DNA from 3 places in the Rhizobium sp. CCGE531 genome. Region 2 is predicted to be linked to each of the others. Evidence: predicted binding sites of a transcription regulator. Region 2 holds the regulator's gene; each other region holds the start of a gene.
What was found. Region 2 encodes PhoB, which activates phosphate uptake and scavenging genes when phosphate is short. Its sites were predicted from a motif close to TGTCATNNANCTGTCAT; they were not measured.
Positions count from the first base shown of each region.

Region 1: the regulator PhoB is predicted to act here: its motif matches at 3,784-3,800, upstream of CCGE531_RS24855 (alkaline phosphatase).
Region 3: the regulator PhoB is predicted to act here: its motif matches at 2,690-2,706, upstream of CCGE531_RS01270 (DUF1045 domain-containing protein).

Region 1 covers NZ_CP032685.1:1,143,168-1,150,869, reverse strand. Annotated here, with positions in the region: gene hppD (4-hydroxyphenylpyruvate dioxygenase) at 1-529, shown strand, start outside; gene hmgA (homogentisate 1,2-dioxygenase) at 590-1,951, shown strand; gene CCGE531_RS24865 (fumarylacetoacetate hydrolase family protein) at 1,986-3,011, shown strand; gene maiA (maleylacetoacetate isomerase) at 3,008-3,640, shown strand; gene CCGE531_RS24855 (alkaline phosphatase) at 3,842-5,596, shown strand; gene CCGE531_RS24850 (hypothetical protein) at 5,670-6,134, shown strand; gene CCGE531_RS24845 (ATP-binding cassette domain-containing protein) at 6,140-6,826, shown strand; gene CCGE531_RS24840 (ABC transporter permease) at 6,823-7,702, shown strand, end outside.
Region 2 covers NZ_CP032684.1:659,741-667,442, forward strand. Annotated here, with positions in the region: gene CCGE531_RS03290 (substrate-binding domain-containing protein) at 1-327, shown strand, start outside; gene pstC (phosphate ABC transporter permease subunit PstC) at 391-1,872, shown strand; gene pstA (phosphate ABC transporter permease PstA) at 1,869-3,203, shown strand; gene pstB (phosphate ABC transporter ATP-binding protein PstB) at 3,217-4,032, shown strand; gene phoU (phosphate signaling complex protein PhoU) at 4,084-4,797, shown strand; gene phoB (phosphate regulon transcriptional regulator PhoB) at 4,828-5,511, shown strand; gene CCGE531_RS03320 (GcrA family cell cycle regulator) at 5,663-6,196, opposite strand; gene CCGE531_RS03330 (aspartate aminotransferase family protein) at 6,621-7,702, shown strand, end outside.
Region 3 covers NZ_CP032684.1:264,319-272,020, reverse strand. Annotated here, with positions in the region: gene phnD (phosphonate ABC transporter substrate-binding protein) at 1-263, shown strand, start outside; gene phnE (phosphonate ABC transporter, permease protein PhnE) at 330-1,310, shown strand; gene phnE (phosphonate ABC transporter, permease protein PhnE) at 1,319-2,665, shown strand; gene CCGE531_RS01270 (DUF1045 domain-containing protein) at 2,854-3,540, shown strand; gene CCGE531_RS01265 (alpha-D-ribose 1-methylphosphonate 5-triphosphate diphosphatase) at 3,557-4,696, shown strand; gene phnN (phosphonate metabolism protein/1,5-bisphosphokinase (PRPP-forming) PhnN) at 4,693-5,298, shown strand; gene polA (DNA polymerase I) at 5,522-7,702, opposite strand, start outside.

The DNA of each region.
Region 1 (7,702 bases), on a different replicon from region 2:
GCAGATCCATTTCTTCGATATCGATGGCCGCATCACCGGACTGGTGAGCCGGGCGATTACCTCGCCCTGCGGCAAGATCCGCATTCCGCTGAATGAATCGAAGGACGATACCAGCCAGATCGAGGAGTTCCTGAAGAAGTACAAGGGCGAGGGCATCCAGCACATCGCCGTCGGAACGGATGATATCTACCAGGCGACCGATACGCTTGCCGACAACGGCCTGCGCTTCATGCCCGGTCCTCCTGAGACCTATTACGACATGTCCTATGCGCGCGTGAACGGTCACGAAGAACCCATCGAGCGCATGAAAAAACATGGTATCCTGATCGACGGCGAAGGCGTCGTGAATGGCGGCGTGACGAAGATCCTGCTGCAGATCTTCTCCAAGACCGTCATCGGCCCGATTTTCTTCGAGTTCATCCAGCGCAAGGGTGACGAAGGTTTCGGGGAGGGCAATTTCCGCGCGCTCTTCGAGTCGATCGAGGCCGATCAGATCAAGCGCGGCGTCATCGGCACGGCGGCCGAATGATCTTCAGGTGACCCGGTGCTCGGCGCCGGGTCACCTTCAGTTTTCGGGAGGAATTGAGCGATGGACCAGACGATATCCAAGGCTTCCGACAATCAGGCCGCGGTCGCGGAGACGCTGCAATACATGCCCGGCTTCGGCAATGACTTCGAAACGGAAGCGCTTCCCGGTGCTCTGCCGCAGGGCCAGAACAGCCCGCAGAAATGCAATTACGGTCTTTATGCCGAGCAGCTTTCCGGCTCGCCCTTCACGGCGCCGCGCGGAACGAATGAACGGTCCTGGCTCTATCGCATCCGCCCGAGCGTGCGCCACACCCGCCGCTTTTCCAACGCCTCTTATCCGTTCTGGAAATCAGCACCCTGCCTGGATGATCATTCGCTTCCGCTCGGCCAACTCCGCTGGGATCCGCTGCCGGCGCCGACCGAGCGGCTGAATTTTCTCGAAGGGATCCGCACGATCACAGCCGGTGGCGATGTGCTGACCCAGACCGGCATGGCCGCCCATGCCTATGTCTTCAACGAGGATATGGTCGACGACTACTTCTTCGATGCTGATGGCGAACTGCTGGTCGTTCCCCAGGTCGGCACCATCCGTGTGTTTACCGAAATGGGCATCATGGATGTCGAGCCCCTGGAAATATGCGTCATCCCGCGCGGCATGATGTTCAAGGTGACGCGCAAGGGCGAGGAGGAGGTCTGGCGCGGCTATGTCTGCGAGAATTATGGCGCGAAATTCACGCTGCCTGAACGCGGGCCGATCGGCGCAAACTGCCTCGCCAATCCGCGCGATTTCAAGACGCCCGTCGCCGCCTTCGAGGACAAGGAAACGCCTTGCCGCGTGCATGTCAAATGGTGCGGCAAGTTCTATGTCACGGAGATCGGCCATTCGCCTCTCGACGTTGTCGCCTGGCATGGCAACTACATCCCGTACAAATACGATTTGCGGACATTCTCCCCGGTCGGCGCCATCCTCTTTGACCATCCCGATCCGTCGATCTTCACGGTGCTGACGGCGCCGACCGAAAGTGCCGGCACGGCGAATGTCGATTTCGTCATCTTCCCGCCGCGCTGGCTGGTGGCTGAACATACGTTCCGCCCGCCCTGGTATCATCGCAACATCATGAGCGAATTCATGGGCCTGATCCACGGCCAGTATGATGCGAAGGAAAAGGGCTTCGTGCCGGGAGGCATCAGCCTGCATAACATGATGCTGCCGCATGGACCGGATGCCTCCGGCTTCGAAAAGGCGTCCAATTCCGAGCTGAAGCCGGTGAAGCTGGATCAGACCATGGCCTTCATGTTCGAGACCCGCTTCCCGCAGCAACTGACGAAATATGCGGCAGAGCTGGAAACGCTGCAGGATGACTATCTGGAATGCTGGGATGGTCTCGAGCGCCGCTTTGATGGAACACCCGGCATCAAGTGATCGTCCGCATATTTTCTGACATCGGAGCCTAGATATGAAGCTTGCGACTTTGAAGGACTCCACCAGAGACGGCCGGCTTGTCGTCGTCTCGCGTGATCTCACCCGCTGCTCCGAGGTCGGCCATATCGCCCGCAGCCTGCAGGCGGCCCTCGACGATTGGGAACATGTGGCCCCCCGGCTTGCCCTGATCGCGGAGGGGATCGAGACCGGTGCGCAGCCGACGATGCGATTTCACGAACATGATGCCGCCTCGCCGCTGCCGCGCGCCTATCAATGGGCCGACGGCTCGGCCTACGTCAACCATGTGGAACTGGTGCGCAAGGCGCGGGATGCCGAGATGCCGGCAAGCTTCTGGGTCGATCCGCTGATGTATCAAGGCGGATCGGACGGCTTTCTGGCGCCGCGCGATCCGATCGTCGCCGCGGACGAGGCCTATGGTATCGACATGGAAGGCGAGATCGCCGTCGTGGTCGGCGACGTTCCCATGGGTGCCAGTCCGGACATGGCGCGGCAGGCCATCCAGCTGGTGATGCTCGTCAATGACGTGTCGCTGCGCGGGCTGATCCCGCAGGAGCTGGCAAAGGGCTTCGGCTTCTTCCAGTCCAAGCCGGCATCGGCGTTCTCGCCGGTCGCGGTCACGCCCGATGAACTCGGCGAGGCTTGGGATGGCGGCAAGCTGCATCTGCCGCTCCTCGTGACGCTGAACAACAAGCTGTTCGGCAAGGCGAATGCCGGTGTCGACATGACCTTCGATTTCGGCGAACTGATTGCTCACGCGGCCAAAACCCGCAGCCTCGTCGCCGGCACGATCATCGGCTCGGGAACGGTATCCAACAAGCTCGATGGCGGGCCGGGCAAGCCGATCGAGAATGGTGGCGATGGCTATTCCTGCATCGCGGAGATCCGCATGATCGAGACGATCGAAACCGGATCGCCGAAGACGCAGTTCCTGCGTTTCGGCGATCAGGTCCGTATCGAGATGCGGGACCGTACCGGGCACTCCATCTTCGGGGCGATCGAACAGACCGTCGAAAGATACTTGGGGGCTCAGCCGCGATGAGCGACGTCGTTCTCTACGATTACTGGCGTTCGTCCGCGAGCTACCGCGTCCGCATCGCGCTCAACATGCTCGGGATCGCTTACAGGCGCGTGCCCATCAATCTGCTCGAAGGTGAACAGAATAGTTCCGATTACCTGGCGCTCAATCCGCAAGGCTTCGTGCCGACGCTCACGATCGACGGAGAAATTCTGACGCAATCGCTTTCCATCATCGAATATCTGGCCGAGCTTCGGCCGGAGAGCGGATTGATGCCGCCGGATAGCGCGGGCCGCCAGCATGTGCGCGCGCTCGCCTATGCGATCGCCATGGATATCCATCCCATCTGCAACACGCATGTTGCGGCCCATTTCATGACCATCACGGATAGAGCCGATGCCCGCGAGGAGTGGATGAGGCATTTCATTGCCGGCGGTCTTCGCAAGCTCGAAGTCATGTTGAGCAAGTTCGATGGCGGCTTCAGTTTTGGCGACACGCCGACCATGGCGGATATCTGCCTTGTGCCGCAGGTCTACAATGCCCGCCGTTGGGGCATGGACTTGACCGATCTCAAGCGTATCGTCGAAATCGATGGCAGATGCACTCAATTGCCGGCCTTTCAGGCGGCGCATCCCGATCGCGCGAAGCCATAGCGAATTGCGTGTCCCTGTGGCGATGGTCCCGGCATTCAGGCCGTCCGGCCGGTCTTTTAGATGCGACGCATACAATCAGGCTTCCTTAGCGATTTCCCCTTCGGAATTTCCGGTTGCAGAAAGTCGACTCTTTTTTACATGATTGTCATGTGGCTTTTATAAGTGAGGAGAGGGAAGCAACCACGACGCAGGGGGTATGAAATGCGTAAACTTGTTCTCTCCATGATGTGTGCGACCGTATTGTCCGGTGCAGCACACGCAGCGACGGTCTATCCGTTGGACCGGGCGACGGTACTTGCCGGCTCGCCATTCGATTTCAAGGTGGAATTCAGCAAGGTCGTCAAGCCGGAAGACGTCAAGGTCACGGTCAACGGCGAAAGCTATGAGGCCGTTTTCGGTAAGGCCGCCGATTTTGTCGCGGAGGAAAAGGGTGCCGAGGACAAGGTTCTCGGATCGGCCCTGATCCTGCGTGGCGTCAAGCTTGCAAAGACCGGCCAGTACAAGGTCGAAGTATCGGCCGGCGACGAGAAGAAGTCCGTTAACTGGGATGTCTATGGCACCTCGGCCACGCCGAAGGCCAAGAACATCATCTTCCTGCTCGGCGACGGTCTCTCGGTCGCACATCGCACGGGTGCCCGCATCATGTCCAAGGGCATGACCGAAGGCAAGGCCAACGGCCGTCTCGCCATGGACGACATTCCGCCGGTCGCCTTCATCGGCACGTCCTCGACGTCGGCGATTGCCACCGACAGCGCCAACACCATGTCGGCCTATATGACCGGCCACAAGTCCGCCGTGAACGCGCTCGGCGTCTATGCCGACCGTACGCCGGCGAGCCTCGACGATCCCAAGGTCGAAACGATCGGTGAAGCGCTGCGCCGCACCGGCAAGAAGTCGCTCGGCATCGTGACCACGGCCGAGGTCGAGGATGCGACGCCGGCAGCACTCGTGTCCCACACGCGCAAGCGCGGCGACAAGGCCGATATCGTCGGCATGCTGTACGGCGTCAAGCCGGACGTGCTGCTCGGCGGCGGCTCGGCCTATTTCCTGGCCAAGAGCGTGCCGGGCTCGAAGCGCAAGGATGACAAGGACTACATCGCGCTCTTCAAGGATGCCGGCTATGCCGTTGCAACCGACAAGAACGAACTGGCGACGGCGACTGGCTCCAACCAGGACAAGCTGCTCGGCCTGTTCCACACCGGCAACCTCGACGTCACGCTCGACCGCGAATTCCTCAAGAAGGGCACGGTCGACAAGTTCCCGAACCAGCCGGGCCTGGTCGATATGACCAAGGTCGCGCTCGACAAGCTTTCCAAGAATCCGGAAGGCTTCTTCCTGATGGTCGAGGGCGCGTCGATCGACAAGATGAGCCATCCGCTCGATTGGGATCGCGCTCTGGTCGAAACCATCGAGTTCGACAAGGCCGTTGCCGTTGCCCGCGAATTCCAGGCCAAGAATCCGGATACGCTGATCGTCGTCACCGGCGACCACACGCATGGCGTCTCGATCATCGGCACCGTCGACGACGACAAGCCGGGCACGGAAATGCGCGAGAAGGTCGGCACTTATGCCGCCGCCGGCTTCCCGAACTATGAAGACAAGAATGGCGACGGCTATCCGGACCGCGTCGACGTTTCGCGCCGCCTGTTCATGGCTGCCAACAACGGTCCGGACCACTACGAGACCTTCCGTCCGAAGCTCGACGGTCCCTTCGTTCCGGCGATCCAGAACGAGAAGAAGGAATATGTTGCCAACGAAGCCTACAAGGACGTGCCTGGCGCCGTCTTCGTGCAGGGCAATCTTCCGAAGGACGAGGACAGCGGCGTCCATGCTGTCGACGACGTCGTGCTACAGGCAGCCGGCCCGGGAGCCGAAGGTTTCCGTGGCTATATGGAACAGAGCGATGTCTACCACGTGCTGGTCGATGCCTTCGCTCTTGGCTCTGAAAAGATGTAAAACCTGTTCATATCCGTGATTTGGGACAGGCGGCTTCTGGTCGCCTGTCCCTCCATCTTTCATGAGGGTTCTCATGCCTCGGGACCAGACCGTTGTCATCAACCGCCGGACATTGCTCGCGGCCGCCGCCATGCTGCCGATGATGGGCGTTGCCATGCGCGCGAACGCTGGGGAAAGGCTTGGCTTCGGTGAGCTCTACAAGAGCTTCGGTCCGCTCGGTCTCGAATTTTCCGATAAGGTGAAGCAATTGAGCGGCAAGGATGTCGCCGTCAATGGCTTCATGGCGCCGCCATTGAAGGCGGAGGCCGCCTTCTTCGTCCTGACGGAAATTCCGATGTCGCTTTGCCCGTTCTGCTCTTCCGATGCCGATTGGCCTGACAATATCGTCGTCGTCTATCTCTCGTCCAAGCAGACATTCGTGCAGTACAATGCGCCGATCATGGCGCGCGGCGTGCTGGAATTCGGCTCGTGGACGGATCCGGAAACAGGTTTCATCAGCCAGCTGCGTCTCCGGGACGCGTCATTCAGGACCGTTTGATCCCTATGCTCGCACTCGATGTTTCCGGCCTGAAGATGCATTTCCCGGGTCTGGCCGCGCCGGTTCTCGCCATAGATCGATTTCATCTGCCGGCCGGCGGTCGCCTTGCGATCACCGGTGCGTCCGGTTCCGGCAAAAGTACGTTCGTCAATGCCATTACCGGACTGGAACATGTCACGGATGGTCGCGTGTCGTGGAGCGGTACGGAGATCACGCGTCTTTCCTCCGGAAGGCGCGATGCGTTTCGCGCGCGTAATATCGGCCTTGTCATGCAGGACTTCCATCTGTTTCCCGGCCTGTCCGCCTTCGAAAATGTCGTACTTCCGGTCAAGCTGGCGCGGCGTCTCGCGCCCGACGAGCGGGAGCGCGCGCTTCACCTGCTGTCGGCGACCGGTATTACCCGCCCGCGGCAGAAGATCGAAACCTTGTCGCGCGGCGAGATGCAGCGCGTTGCGGTTGCTCGCGCACTTTTATCGCGTCCGGGCGTCGTCGTTGCCGATGAGCCGACCGCCAGCCTCGACCGGCAAGCCGGCAAGGAGGTTGCGGAACTGCTGCTGCAGCTTTCAGCCGAAGAGGGGACGACGCTTATCGTCGTGACGCATGACGCGGCGCTTGCCGCGCGTCTCGGCCGCCGCATCAACCTCGCGAGCGGGCGTATCGAGGAAGACAGCCAAGAGGTCGCCGCGCAATGATCGCTTTCATCCTTGCCGACCTGCGTCGTTTCTGGAGCGGAGCGCTGGCCGTCGTCGTGCTGATTGCCTTGTCTGTCGCCTTGAGCGTCACCGTGACGCTACAGGAACGGGCCGTCCGGCTCGGCAGCGCGCGAGCCGCCGAGAAATTCGATCTGCTTGTCGGAGCCGCCGGCAGCGAAACCCAGCTGGCACTTTCAGCCGTCTTCCTGCAGCCGGCGCCGCTGCCGCTGATGGAGGGTGCCGTCCTTTCCCGCCTTGCCAACGATCCCCGCGTCGAACTGGCGGCACCCGTCGGCTTTGGCGATTCCGCCTACGGACATCCAATCGTCGGCACAACGACCGGCCTCATCTCCTCCCTTTCGCCATCACTGTCGCAGGGCGCGATGTTTTCGCGCCTCGGCGAAGCGGTGGTCGGCTCCGATGTCGCCTTGTCGACAGGTGCTGAGATCAAGCCTATGCATGGCACGGCGGAGACCGGCGGCGAAACCCATACGGCCATTGCCTATAAGGTTACCGGCCGCATGGCGCCGACGGGTACCGCATGGGACCGGGCGATCCTCGTGCCGATCCGCGCCGTCTGGCAATTGCACGGCATGCATGACGAGGGCGACCATCACGACCATGATGGCGACGAGGCCGATACGCATGGCGTAGAGCCGCACGAGCATGCCGAAGGTCATGGACACGAGCATGGCCATGTCGATGCCGACGCGCCGCTTGATGAGCATTTCGACGCGCACACCCCCGGCATTCCGGCCGTTCTCGTCAAGCCGAAGACGATTGCCGATGCCTACCGCCTGCGGCAGGAATATCGCAGCGGCACGACGCTCGGCGTCTTTCCGGCGGAAGTGCTGACCAGGCTCTATGCGACGCTCG
Region 2 (7,702 bases):
AATGCCAACAAGCATGGCATCGGTGTTTTCGGCCTGTATTTCTTTCAGAACAATGCCGACAAGCTGAAGGTCGCCACCGTCAGCGGCATCGTGCCCTCGGGGCAGACGATCGCCGATGGCACCTATCCTGTGTCGCGGCCGCTGTTCTTCTACGTCAAGAAAGCCCATCTGGGTGTCATCCCTGGGCTTAAGGAATATGTCGATTTCTTCACGAGCGATCAGATGATCGGACCGGACAGCCCGCTGGCGGAATACGGCCTCGTGCCGGCGCCGGATGCCGAGCGCGGCCAGATCCGCAAGGACTTCGCTGACGGGAAGATCATGTGAATGCGTAAGGACAGAGCGGCGGCGCGGGCCTTTGGCTGCGCCGGCGTTCGCCGGGGAATGGGAATGAGTGTATCGCTACTGCTGCTGTGCCTGTCGGTCATCGGCGCCTTTGCTTTCGTGCTGGGGCGGGTGAGAGCGGCTGCGCTGTCGGGCGGCAGATCTTCGTCCATGCATTCCCGGCTCGGCTATCACGGTGCCTATGCCGCCATCTGGGCGGTGCTTCCGGCTTTGGCGCTCGTCTGTGTCTGGCTGGTCGTCAGTCCCGTCGTGATCGATCGCCTGGTCACGAAATCCTTTCCGGAGGAGGTAAAGTCTCTGCCGCAGGCGGAGCTTAACCTCAGCTACGGCATGGCGCGCAGCATTGCCCGCGGCATGCGTCAGCTGGATAGTCGGGAGCTTGCCGACGTTGCCGGCGGCACGGCTGACCTGCAATTACTGCTGGCGCAGAAGGGCGTACCGCTCGCGGCTCGTCCCACCGGCTACATGATCGATGCCGCCAACAAATATAACGGCATGCGCGAAATCAGCCGGATGGTGATGTCCGCGGTCGCGATCCTTTTGTCGCTGCTTTGCGCGCTCCGTGGCTTGCGCGTCATCGCTCCGCGTTTCCGCGCCCGCAACCGCGTCGAACAGGTCATTCTCGGTGCGCTGATCGTCGCCTCCTCCATCGCCGTTCTGACGACGGTCGGGATCCTCATCTCGATGCTTTCGGAAGCGGCGCGTTTCTTCAGTCTGGTGCCTGCGAACGAGTTCTTTTTCGGAACCATCTGGGATCCGCGCTTCGCCGGCGCCGGCTCGCAGACGTCGGGCACCTTCGGTCTGATACCGCTGCTGGCGGGAACGATCTATATCAGCCTCGTCGCGATGCTTTTCGCCGTGCCCATCGGCCTGTTCGCTGCAATCTACATGGCCGAGTATGCCTCGGCGCGCGTTCGGTCCATCGCCAAGCCGATGCTGGAAGTTCTGGCCGGCATTCCGACGATCGTCTACGGCTTCTTCGCCCTCGTCACCGTCGGTCCCTTCCTCAGGGACATCTCGGCCGAGATCGATGGTCTTTTGACGGGAAGCTACACAAGCTTCATCGAGGCTCAGAGCGTGCTGACGGCGGGCTTCGTCATGGGCGTCATGCTCATTCCTTACGTCTCCTCGCTGTCGGACGATATCATCATGGCGGTGCCGCGGTCGCTCCGCGACGGCTCGCTCGGCCTCGGCGCCACCCGCTCGGAAACGGTCAAGCGCGTCCTGCTTCCGGCAGCGCTTCCGGGCATCGTCGGCGCGCTGTTGATGACGGCCTCGCGCGCGATCGGCGAAACGATGATCGTGGTGCTGGCTGCCGGCGTGGCGGCGCGCATGCAGTTCGATCCCTTCGAGCCCATGACCACCGTGACCGTGAAGATCGTCAACCAGTTGACCGGCGACCTGGAATTCACCTCGCCGCAGACGCTTGTCGCCTTCGCGCTCGGCATTACGCTGTTCTTTCTGACGCTGTGCCTCAACGTCTATGCCCTCTACGTCGTCCGCCGCTACAGGGAGCAATACGAATGAGCGACGTCGTATCCTCCCCGGTGTCGAATATGCCGCGTGGGCTCACACCGGGCGCGCCAGCGCGACGTGATATCGGCATCAAGCGGCGCTATGCCGCCGAGCGCCGCTTCCGCACCTGTGGCGTCACGGCCGTTATCTTCGGCCTCGTCTTCCTTGTCATCCTGATCTCGACCGTAGTCCGCAACGGTTACACCGCCTTTGTTCAGACATCGATCACCCTGCCGATCGAATTCACGGAGAAGATGATCGATCCCACAGCCAAGCGGGCCACCGATCCGAAGGTCCTCGTTGCAGCCAATTATCCGGTTCTGGTGCGTGACGCGCTAGTGAAAGCCTTGGATATCGATCCCGCCAATCGCACGCTCGTTCGCGAGGCGACTGCGATGGTGTCGGATAGCGCCAGGATCGTGCTTCGCGACCGGGTGCTTGCGAAGCCTTCGATCATCGGCACGACGCAGAACGTCACCTTCCTTGCCAGCGCCAGTATCGATTCCGCCAACAAGGGGCAAATCGATCTGACCGTCGATGAGAAGGATCGCAAGGTATCCGACCGGCAGGTCGCCTGGATGAAGCAGCTCAGCGAAAGCGGCGCCCTGTACAAGGCGTTCAACAGCGGTCTCTTCCTGTCGGGCAATTCCAGCCGCCCGGAAGCCGCCGGCCTCGGCGTCGCGCTGATCGGCTCGCTCTATCTGATGCTGACCGTGCTCGTGCTCGCTCTTCCCGTCGGCGTCGCCACCTCGATCTATCTGGAGGAATTCGCGCCGAAGAACCGGCTGACCGACCTGATCGAGGTCAATATCAACAACCTCGCCGCCGTGCCTTCCATCGTCTACGGCCTGCTGGGCCTCTCGGTATTCATCAACATAATGGGGCTGCCGCGCTCGGCTTCGCTCGTCGGTGGGCTGGTGCTGAGCCTGATGACGCTGCCGATGATCATCATCGCCACGCGTTCGGCGCTGCGCGCCGTACCGCCGTCGATCCGCAGCGCCGCGCTCGGCCTCGGCGCATCGCGCATGCAAGTGGTCTTCCATCATGTCCTGCCGCTTGCCATGCCAGGCATCCTGACAGGCACCATCCTCGGGCTTGCCCATGCGCTCGGCGAAACGGCGCCGCTGCTCTTGATCGGCATGGTCGCCTTTGTCGCCAACTATCCGACATCGCCCCTCGATCCTTCGACGGCGCTGCCGGTGCAGATCTACATGTGGGCGAGCGAGGCCGAGCGTGCCTTCGTCGAAAGAACGTCCGGGGCCATCATCGTCCTGCTCTTCTTCCTCGTCGCGATGAACATCGGCGCCATCCTGCTGCGCCGCCGCTTCGAGCGGCGCTGGTAGGGAGGGCCGAGGAATGAACATGATGAGCGAAGCCGCAAGCGAAAAAGCACTGGCCAAGAAAATGACGACGATCCCCTACAAGATGATCGGCCAGGACGTTTCGGTCTTTTACGGGGATAAGCGCGCGCTCTTCGATGTCAATCTGAAGATCCGCGCCAATACGGTGACGGCGCTGATCGGCCCTTCCGGCTGCGGCAAGTCCACCTTCCTGCGCTGCCTCAACCGCATGAACGATACGATCGAGACCTGCCGCGTCACCGGCAAGATCACGCTCGACGATCAGGACGTCTACGACAACAACATCGATGTCGTGGAATTGCGCGCGCGTGTCGGCATGGTCTTCCAGAAGCCCAACCCGTTTCCCAAGTCGATCTACGAGAACGTCGCCTACGGGCCGCGCATCCATGGCCTGCATCGCTCCAAGGCCGATCTCGATCATATCGTCGAGACCAGCCTGCAGAAGGCGGGCCTGTGGGGCGAGGTCAAGGACAGGCTCCATGATGCCGGCACGAGCCTTTCGGGCGGTCAGCAGCAGCGCCTTTGCATCGCGCGCGCCGTTGCCGTCAGTCCGGAAGTCATCCTGATGGACGAGCCGTGTTCGGCGCTCGATCCGATCGCCACGGCAAAGGTCGAGGATCTTATCCATGAGCTGCGGGAAAACTTCACGATCGTCATCGTGACGCATTCCATGCAGCAGGCAGCCCGCGTCTCGCAGCGCACCGCAATGTTCCATCTCGGCCATCTGGTCGAGGAGAACGATACCGATAAAATGTTCACCAATCCCGACGATTTCCGCACGCAGGATTACATCATGGGCCGTTTTGGTTGATGATATCAAGCGCGCGGACCCTTTCACACAGTTCACCTTGAGGATAGAAAAATGGTCTCCACTCACATTCTCTCTGCCTATGACGAAGACCTGAAGTTCCTGACGCGCCGCATTGCGGAGATGGGCGGCCTGGCCGAGCAGATGGTCAGCGACAGCGTTCGCGCATTGGTCCAAAGCGATACCGGTCTTGCGCAGAAGGTCATCTCAGACGACGTCATCCTCGACCATGCCGAGCGTGAAGTCGGCGACAAGGCGATCGTCACCATCGCACGCCGGCAGCCGATGGCGGCAGACTTGCGCGAGATCATGGGCTCGATCCGCATCGCTTCCGACCTGGAGCGCGTCGGCGATCTCGGCAAGAACACCGCAAAGCGCGTCATCGCCGTGCAGGGCACCGGCGTTCCGCGCCGTCTCGCCCGCGGCATCGAGCACCTCTCCGAACTGGCGCTGAGCCAGCTCAAGGAAGTTCTGGACGTCTACGCCACCCGTTCGCCGGACAAGGCCGTATCGATCCGTGAGCGCGACGAGGAAATCGACGCCATGTACACCTCGCTCTTCCGCGAGATGCTGACCTACATGATGGAAGATCCGCGTAACATCACCACCTGCACGCATCTTCTGTTCTGCGCGAAGAACATCGAGCGCATCGGCGACCATGCCACCAACATCGCCGAGACGATCTATTACATGGCGACCGGCGCCCAGCCCGAAGGCGAGCGCCCGAAGGATGATACCGCCAACACCGTCGGCGCGGTGACGGAATAATCTGGAAGCGAAAAAGGAGACCAAAGGCGCATGGTTCCGAGAGTTGCTGTTGTAGAAGACGAGGAAGCGCTGAGCGTTCTGCTGCGCTACAATCTCGAGGCCGAAGGCTTCGAGGTCGACACCATCCTCAGAGGCGATGAGGCCGAGCTGCGTCTTCAGGAGCGCATCCCCGATCTCCTGATCCTCGACTGGATGCTCCCCGGCGTGTCCGGCATCGAGCTCTGCCGCCGGCTGCGTATGCGGCCGGAGACGGAGCGCCTGCCGATCATCATGCTGACGGCCCGCGGCGAGGAAAGCGAGCGCGTGCGCGGGCTTTCCACCGGCGCGGACGATTACGTTGTCAAGCCGTTCTCGACGCCGGAGCTGATGGCCCGCGTCAAGGCGATGCTGCGGCGTGCCCGTCCGGAGGTTCTCTCCACGGTGTTGCGTTGCGGCGATATCGAGCTGGACCGCGAAACCCATCGCGTCCACCGCAAGAGCCGCGAAGTGCGGTTGGGGCCGACGGAATTCCGCCTGCTGGAATTCCTGATGTCCTCGCCGAGCCGTGTCTTCTCGCGCTCGCAGCTGCTGGACGGCGTATGGGGGCACGATATCTATGTCGACGAACGCACTGTCGACGTCCATGTCGGACGCCTGCGCAAGGCGCTCAATTTCTCCAATATGCAGGATGTCATCCGCACCGTTCGCGGCGCGGGCTACTCCATGGAAGCCTGAGCGGCAGAGCCCGCTCAGGCATCAACATTACAGCGCCGCGCGCCTTTCAAGACGCGCTAAGGTCGCTGTAACACCTTAAAATTATGCAGTAGTGGCGGAAATAGAAAACGGGCCTCAAGGGCCCGTTTCTTTTATCTCCGCGATGGGGATCTCAGCCGCGTGGCTGGGCCGGCCGACGTCGTTCATGCACCGGCTGATAGGCCAGGCGCTGATGATAGCCGCAATAGGGCGACGCATCCGGGCTTTCGTTGCCGCAGAAGTGGAAATCGTCCTTCAGCGGGTCGCCCACCGGCCACTTGCAGGTGCGCTCGGTAAGCTCCGTCAGGCCAAGACGCCGGGAGATCGGAACGACGACGTTCGATGCCGGGCGATATTGGATTTCATTGACGGCATCGACCTCGATTTCTTCCTTGAGCATGGTTGCGCCCTGCTGGCGGGTAACCGTGCGGGTTGCAACGCGAGACGTGTAATTCGGGGCGCGGGGCGCAGCACTGCTGCGCTTTGGCGTGCGTGCAGCCGCCGCGGTGCCACCCGCCTTCGCTCGGCCGGGAAGGTTCAGGCGGTGCACCTTGCCGATGACGGCATTACGGCTCACGCCGCCAAGCTGCGCCGCGATCTGGCTGGCGCTCAATCCTTCGGACCATAGCTTCTTCAGCTTTTCGACGCGTTCGTCTGTCCAATTCATGCCCTGTCTCCGCTGTCGCGTTTCCGATGGCAGAATCCCTCACCATTGCCTCGCATGGGATCGAGGCGCGAAACGCTCTAAAATTGTGGTGACTAGTTCCGCCGCATGCAGTCTAGCAATTGGTTTTTAACCTAGTGTGAGGCTGACTCCGTGACAAGAGTCGCGGGAATCTTGAGGAATCGATTTCGAGGTTTTCCCCAACTTGCTGCCCCGGCGTGGCATTTCTGCAATAGGCAGTGCCGAACGCATCCCTTTTGGCCGTGGGCGCTTTCTCGCACCTGCTAAATCGCCAGTTTTGTTGACATCGCGGTGCAAAACATCAATAGTGCCCAGGCCGCCGCAAGGCGGCATTTTTGATTTTTTCGGACCCGTTTCATCGTATGGAAGCGATTGGTCCTTAGGGTTGTGATCGAGGAGATATGCCATGGCAGAGACCGCGCCGCTTTACGATACCTATCTGCGTGCTCCGCTGCGGTTCGAGCGAGGCGAGGGCGTCTGGCTGGTTACCGAAAACGGCGAGCGCTACCTCGATTTCGCAGCCGGCGTTGCGGTCAATTCGCTGGGTCATGCCCATCCTCATCTGGTCGCCGAATTGAAGGCGCAGGCCGACAAGGTCTGGCATCTGTCCAACCTCTATGAAGCACCCGGCCAGGAAAAGCTGTCGAAGCGGCTGACGGAAGTAACCTTCGCCGACAAGGTGTTCTTCACCAATTCGGGCGCCGAGGCGCTGGAATGCGCCATCAAGACGGCGCGGCGCTATCAATTCGCCAAGGGACATCCCGAAAAGTTCCACATCATCACCTTCGAAGGCGCCTTCCACGGCCGCACCATCGCGACGATCGCCGCCGGCGGCCAGGAGAAATACATCGAAGGCTTCGGCCCGAAGGCGCCGGGTTTCGATCAGGTGCCGTTCGGCGATCTCGATGCCGTTCGCGCCGCCATCACCGATGCGACGGCCGCGATCCTGATCGAGCCGGTGCAGGGCGAGGGCGGCATTCGTCCCGCGACCAACGAATTCCTGCGCGGCCTGCGCGAGATTTGCGACGAGCATGGCCTGCTGCTGGTTCTCGACGAGGTGCAGTGCGGCGTCGGTCGCACGGGCAAGCTCTTCGCCCATGAATGGGCCGGCATCAAGCCGGATATCATGGCGGTTGCCAAGGGCATCGGCGGCGGTTTCCCGCTGGGCGCCTGCCTTGCGACGGCGGAGGCCGCCTCGGGCATGAAGGCAGGCACGCACGGCTCGACCTATGGCGGCAATCCGCTTGCCATGGCAGTCGGCAATGCTGTGCTGGACATCGTGCTCGCTGATGGCTTCCTGCAGCATGTGCGCGATATCGCTCTGGTGTTCCGCCAGGGCCTCGCCTCGCTGAAGGACCGTTTTCCCGACATCATCGAGGATGTTCGCGGCGAAGGCCTGATGCTCGGCATCAAGGCGGCAATACCGCAGGCGGATCTGCTGCAGGCGATCCGTGCCGAGCACCTGCTGGGCGTGCCGGCGGGCGATAA
Region 3 (7,702 bases), 400 kb from region 2:
AAGTCGACAAGGGCGCAGTCGATCCGAACAAGCTCGTCGAAGTCTGGCGTTCGCCGCTGATCCCGAACGGCCCGCTCGTCGTTCGCAATGCGCTCGGCACCGAATGGCAGGCCAAGCTGGCCGACTTCTTCCTGAAGCTGCCGGCCACCGACGCCAAGTGCTTCAACGCCGTCGAAGGCGGCGACTTCAAGGGCTACGTCAAGGTCAAGCCGGAATTCTACAACGCCGTCATCGAAGTTCGTAAGGCTGCCATCGGCGGCTGATCCGCATTCCGAAAATTGGGCGGCCGGCGACGGCCGCCCTTTTGCTATTCACAGAGGCAAGATTTCATGACGATCGCCGATACGCAGCTGAAGATGCAAAGCGCGCCCCAGAGTGCCAGGGATATCGGTGACGCCTGGAGCAAGATGGTGGCCAAGCGCCGCCTCTACACCGGCATTGGCCTGGTTGTCCTGCTCGTTGCCTTCGTCAGTTCCGTCCGCTTCGCCGACGAAAACAATGCCGGACACTTCTTTGACCGCCTGCCGCATCTCTTCGATTTCCTGAGCTGGCTCATCCCCAAGGATTGGAGCGATGTCTACCGGGCGCTCTTCGACCTGGCGAGCCCCAACGGCGCGAACGGCGCCGGCGGCGAGGAGTTCAACTTTCCGCTGGGGCGCATCTACGTCTGGGGCGATTTTTATATTCCAGAATATTTCGAGCTGATGATCATTACAATCAACGTGGCGCTGGTATCGACCATCATCGGCTTCGTGTTTGCGGTGCCTCTGAGCTTCTTCGCCGCCCGCAACATGTCGCCGTCCAATCCGGTCCGCCTGGTGACGAAGCGCATCATGGAATTTCTGCGCGCCTTCCCGGAGATCGTCATCGCCGGCCTGTTTTCCGCGATCCTGTCGATCGGCCCGATCGCCGCCATCATCGCCGTCGGCCTGCATACGATCGGAGCGCTCGGCAAGCTGTTCTACGAAGTCGTCGAAAATATCGACATGAAGCCTGACGAGGGCATGCGCGCCGTCGGCGCGAGCTGGACGGAGCGCGCCCGCTTTGCCGCCCTGCCGCAGGTGCTGCCGAATTTCATGTCCTACGCGCTGCTGCGGCTCGAGATCAACGTTCGCGCCTCCACCATCATCGGCGCCGTCGGCGGCGGCGGCATCGGCGAGGAGCTGAAGCTTTCGATCTCGCGCGGCTTCGGCGCCAAGACGTTGGCGCTGGTGCTGCTTCTCTTCCTGACGATCATTGCCGTCGACCAGTTTTCCGCATGGCTCCGCCGCCGTCTCGTCGGCGAACATGCCTTCCTTTTGCAGCATTGAGGTTGCCCATGTCCGTCATCGACGCCAGCCGTATGCAGGAAATCGAAGCGCGTTATCCGGAGATGCTTCACCGGTCCTTCCGCCAGCGCTTCGGCGCGCTGATGATCCTCATCGGCGTGATCCTCTACGGCTTCTATGCCGTGTGGTTCTTCAACCTGCCGAAAGTCATTGCGGAAGCGCATTGGGAGCGCGTCGGCATCTATCTCAGCGAATGGATCAGCTATGACGTGCAGCCGGAATTCCGCATCTCCGGCGACAAGATCAGCATCAAATATCCGCGCTTTTCGCCGCTGGGCGACAACCCGCACCCCGATTGGGTGAAGACCGCGCCTGACGGCAGCATGACTGTTTCGGTCAGCGGCACGAGCCGCACCGTTACGATTACCAAGACCCAGGCCATTCTGACGGCGCATGGCGCCACCATCCCGATCGATATCACCGGCGACGTGCCGAAGATCGTCGGCTCTGAGCCTGTGCCGAACTGGATGACCGTCTATGACGACAACATCCTTGCCAACATGGGCTTCGCCGGCGATGTCAGCATCTCCACGGACCGCGTGAAGATCCGCAAGCGTTTCATCGGCTGGGCCAATTTCGTCTTCGACACGCATTCGCCCTTCTTCGACAAGCCGGCGAGCGAGGTCATCGGCCTGATCGTCTCCGGGCCGCGGCTTGAGCCCGACCAATCCAATCTCTCGCTGGCCTTCGACAATATCTGGAACAATGGCGCATGGCAGCATGGCGACGTCTGGACCAAGCTGTTCCAGACCGTCGTCATGGCCTTCCTCGGCACGCTGCTCGGCTCGCTGGTCGCCTTCCCGCTCGCCTTCCTGGCCGCCCGCAACATCACGCCGAACCGGCTGCTCAATCAGGTGCTGAAGCGCTTCTTCGATTTCCTGCGCTCGGTGGATATGCTGATCTGGGCGCTGTTCCTCACCCGCGCCTTCGGCCCCGGCCCGCTTGCCGGCAGCGGCGCGATCTTCCTCACCGAAACAGGCACGCTCGGCAAGCTCTATTCCGAAGGCCTCGAGAATATCGACAACAAGCCGCGCGAAGGCGTGAAATCCACCGGTTCGTCGGCGATCCTCGTGCATCGCTACGGCATCGTGCCGCAGATCGTGCCCGTCATCGTCAGCCAGACGCTCTACCAGTGGGAATCGAACGTACGCGGCGCGACCATCATCGGCGCCGTCGGTGCCGGCGGTATCGGCCTCAAACTTTGGGAAGCGATGCGCACCAACGCCAACTGGGAAAACGTCGCCTACATGGTGCTTTTGATCCTGATCGTCGTCTTCCTGTTCGACGCCGCATCCAACGCCTTGCGCTCGCGGCTGATGGGTACGCGGGTGAGATAAAAAGAGCCAAGAAAAATCTTTACGCATCATCATTCTGTCACGGGAATCCGGTAGCGCAGGCCGGCAAGACCGTAGCGTTCGAGCCGGCTTTAGCCGGATTCGAACCGTTGCTGCCTTGCTGCTCTTGCGGTTTGTCGCAAATCACCCAACAGTGTCCCGCGCAGCCGATTTTTCCAAGGAATGCAGCCTTGCGCTATGCTCTCTATTTCACGCCGCCCAAAGACGATCCTTTGACTTCGCTTGCCGCTCTCTGGCTGGGACGCGACGCATTTTCCGACGAGATTTTTTCCGACAAGGCCATCGGCCCCGTGCCGGCAGGCCATGCCGAACTGACGGCCGATCCGCGCCGCTACGGCTTTCATGCCACGTTGAAGGCACCCTTCGAGCTTGCCGGCTCGGTGACCGAGCGCGATCTCCTTGAGGTGGCAGCCGAATTCGCCGCGCAGACCAAGGCTTTCACCATTCCGCAGCTGGTGCTTGGCCAGCTCGGCCATTTCTTCGCGCTCGTGCCGGGCTCGCTCTACCAGCCGCTGCAGGATTTCGCCTCGCGCGTGGTCAAGACCTTCGAACCATTCCGCGCACCGCTTTCGGATCATGATATCGGCCGGCGCCAGCCGGAGGGCCTGACCGAGCCGCAGCGTGCCAATCTGCTGCGTTGGGGCTATCCTTACGTCAATGACGAGTTCCGTTTCCACATGACCTTGACCGGGCGCGTTCCGGCCGAGCGCCAGGCCGAGATGCACGACGTGCTGCGCGAGCGCTTCGCCGACCATACCGGCAAGCCGCTCGACGTTTCCGGCCTCGCCGTCTTTATCGAAGAAGAGCGTGGCGCTCCCTTTACCGTCCGTTCCTGGCTGCCGCTCTCCGGCGCCTAACAGTGAAAGACCCGACATGACCAAAGAAACCGTCCTTTCCAACGCCCGCATCGTCCTCGAAGACAGGATCGTCGAAGGTTCCGTGCTGATCCGTGACGGTCGCATCGCCGGCATTTCCGAAGGCAAATCCGCTATCGGCGAGGATTTCGAGGGCGATTATCTGATCCCCGGTCTGGTCGAGCTGCATACCGACCATCTGGAAGCGCATTATTCGCCGCGCCCGGGCGTGCGCTGGAACAAGACGGCGGCGATCCAGGCGCATGACGCCCAGATCGTCACCTCGGGCATCACGACCGTGTTCGACTGCCTGCGCATGGGCTCGGACGAGGACGGCGGTTTCGAAAAAGGCGAGATGCGTGATATGGCCGACGCCATCCAGGCGGCTCAAAGCGAAGATCGCCTGCGCGCCGATCACCTGATCCATCTGCGCTGCGAAGTCTCCTCCGACAACGTTCTCGATCATTTCCAGGATTTCGAGAAGGATCCGTATGTGCGCTTGGTCTCGCTGATGGACCATGCGCCGGGCCAGCGCCAGTTCCAGACCATGGATCAGTACATTTTCTACTATCAGAAGAAGCGCGGGCTCAGCGACGAGGCTTTCGCCCGTTTCGTGGCCAAGCGCCAGGAAGAATCGGCCAAATACGCGACGCCGCATCGCGACGCGATCTCCAAGGTCTGTGCCGAGCGCGGCATTACGGTTGCCAGCCATGACGACGCGACGCTCGCCCATGTCGACGAAGCGATCAATTACGGCGTTCGCCTGGCGGAATTCCCGACCAGCATCGATGCTGCGAAGGCTTCGCACGGCGCCGGCATGAGCGTGCTGATGGGCGCGCCGAACATCGTGCGCGGCAAGTCGCATTCCGGCAATATCGCCGCCCGCGATCTGGCCGAGCTCGACGTGCTGGACGTGCTTTCCTCCGACTACGTGCCGCTCAGCCTGCTGCATGCGCCCTTCATCCTCGCGGACGAAGTCGAGGGCATTTCGCTGCCGCGGGCGATCGCCATGGTCACGGCGACGCCGGCAAGGACCGTCAGCCTGAACGACCGTGGCCGCATTGCCGAGGGCCTGCGCGCCGATCTCGTGCGCGTCCGTCGCGATCATGGCGTGCCCGTCACGCGGTCTGTCTGGCGGGAAGGTCGGCGGGTCGCATGAGCGCGGACGTCAATATCAAGCCGGCTAATGTCGGCCTGGCGAATACGACGGCGGGCACGCTCGCCGTGGTCGTCGGCCCGAGCGGCGCCGGCAAGGATACACTGATGAACCTCGCCGCCCGGCATTTTGCTGGCCGGCCCGACGTCCATTTCGTCCGCCGTGTGATCACGCGTGACGGCGATGCCGGCAACGAGGACCACAGAAGCGTTTCCGAGGCCGACTTCGATGCGATGGAACAGGCCGGCGCATTTGCCGTCTCCTGGGAAGCACACGGCTTGAAATACGGCATTCCAGCTGATGTCTTCGATGAGCTTGCTCGTGGCAATCTGGTCATCGCCAATGGCTCGCGCTCGGCCTTGCACCACTTCCAGGCCGCATTTCCACGGCTGAAGGTCATTAATATCACGGCTACACGTGAGGTGTTGGCCGAGCGCCTGATGGCGCGCGGACGCGAGAGCCGCGAAGATGTGCTGAAGCGCCTGGAAAGAAGCGCGCTGACGGTTCAAGGCAGCTACGACGTCGCCGATATCGACAATAGCGGCACGCTCGAAGAGGCCGAACGCGCGATCGTTTCGGTGCTGGAAGCGTTGATTGGGAAGTAAGCATCCGGTGTCCGGCCCGGATCATCGAGACGTATCTCTATCCATGCCAAATCGCCGATCTCTCACCGCCTCATGCTGAGGTGCCTTGGCGCGCAAGCGTCAAGGCCTCGAAGCACGAGGTGGCCCAACAGTAGCCTATCCGCCCTCTTGGTTCGAGGCTCCGGCCATTCTGGCCTGCGCACCTCACCATGAGGGCTGATCTCCTCGCCATGCCCGGACTACCTCAGTGCGCCTCATCCCAATTGTGTGCGGCGCGCGCATCGACCTTCAGCGGCACGGCCATGTCCACCGCCGGCATGGCGGCATTTTCCATGACAGAGACGATGATCGGCGTCGTGCGCTCGACATCGGCATCCTCGACTTCGAATATCAGTTCGTCGTGCACCTGTAAAAGCATGCGCACGCGATCACCGAGCCCCGACGCCGTCAGCGCCGGCTCCATCTTGATCATGGCGCGACGGATGACGTCGGCGGCCGAACCCTGGATCGGGGCGTTGATCGAGGCCCGCTCGTTGAAGGCGCGGACGGAAGGGTTGGACGAGCGTATCTCCGGGAAATGGATGCGGCGACCGAAGATCGTCTCGACATAGCCGCTGTCGCGTGCGGCCTGCTTGGCGCCTTCCATGTAGTCGCGGATGCCGGGGAAGCGCTCGAAATACTTCTTGATATAGTCGCCGGCTTCCGAACGCTCGATCGAGAGCTGATTGGCGAGGCCGAAGGCGGAGATGCCGTAGATGATGCCGAAGTTGATCGCCTTGGCGCGGCGGCGCACCTCGCTCGGCATGCCATCCACCGGCACGCCGAACATTTCGGATGCCGTCATCGCATGAATGTCGATGCCGTCTTCGAAGGCCTGCTTCAGCTGCGGGATGTTGGCGACATGCGCCAGCACGCGTAGTTCGATCTGGCTGTAGTCGGCGGAGACGAGCTTGTGGCCCGGCGTCGAAATGAAGGCCGTGCGGATCTTGCGACCTTCCGCCGTGCGCACCGGAATATTCTGCAGGTTCGGCTCGGAGGAGGACAGGCGTCCGGTCGTGGTCGATGCCAGCGAATAGGAGGTGTGAACGCGTTTCGTTTCGGGATGGACGTAGCTTGGCAGAGCATCCGTATAGGTGGATTTCAGCTTGGTGAGCTGGCGCCAGTCGACGATCTTGCGCGGCAGTTCGAAGCCGGCGGCCGCCAGATCCTCCAGCACCTGCGCCGAGGTCGACCATTGGCCCGTCTTCGTCTTGCTGCCGCCGGCCAGGCCCATCCTGCCAAACAGGATGTCGCCGAGCTGCTTCGGGGAGCCGATGTTGAAGCGTTCGCCGGCCAACGTGTAGATTTCATCTTCCAGCCGCGCCGCGCCCTGCGCCAGCTCGCCGGAAAGGCGAGAGAGGATCTGCCGGTCGATGGTAATGCCTCGCTCCTCCATATGGGCGAGCACGGGCACCAGGGGCCGCTCCAACCGCTCGTAGACGACTGAAAGTTTTTCTGCCGCAAGTCGTGGTTTCAACACCAGCCAAAGACGCAGGGTCACGTCGGCATCCTCGGCGGCATAGGCCGTGGCGCGGTCGATATCGACGAGGTCGAAAGTGACGTTGGACTTGCCGCTGCCGGCAACATCCTTGTAGGCGATCGGCTTGTGGCCGAGCCAGCGCTCGGAAAGGCTGTCCATGCCGTGCGTGGCGTTGGAGCCGCCGTCGAGCACATAGGACAGGAGCATCGTGTCATCGAACGATCGCGTCTCGATGCCGTAGCGCTTCATCAGCAGATAGTCGTATTTGAGGTTCTGCGCGATCTTCAGGATAGAAGTATCCTCGAGCAGATCCTTCAGGCGAGCCAGCGCATCGCGAAGCGGAATCTGATTGTCGGCCATGCCGCCACCGAGCAGGTCGCCGACGCCGGTCTTGTGGCCGAGCGGAACATAGGCGGCGCGAATCGACGCCCCTGTGGGATCGTCGCGGTTATCGGCGATCGCCAGCGAGAAGCCGACGATCTCCGCCTGCATCACATCGAGCGACGTCGTTTCCGTGTCGAAGGCGACGATGCCCGTCTCGCGCGCGTCCGCGATCCATTGATCGAGAACGGCGATATCGCGAATGGTGACATATTTCGAATGATCGATCGGCGCGTTCGCGAAACTCGCGGCGCGGGCCTTGGCGAGGTCTTCGGGTTCAGCCGTGCCATCCAAAGCCAGACGCGCCTTGGCGGATGGTGCAGGGACGGTCGCGCCCTCGGCCTCGACCGTGCTGCCGGCGACGAGATCGACATTTTCGCCGATATCGAGATCGGGGCCATGGGCGGCTTCTCCCCATTCGATCTTGACGACGGACGGCTCGATCGCCGCCGCATCGCAGTCGCAGGCTTCCGCCACGCGCCGCGTCAGCGTGGTGAATTCCATGGTCTTCAGGAAGCCGATCAG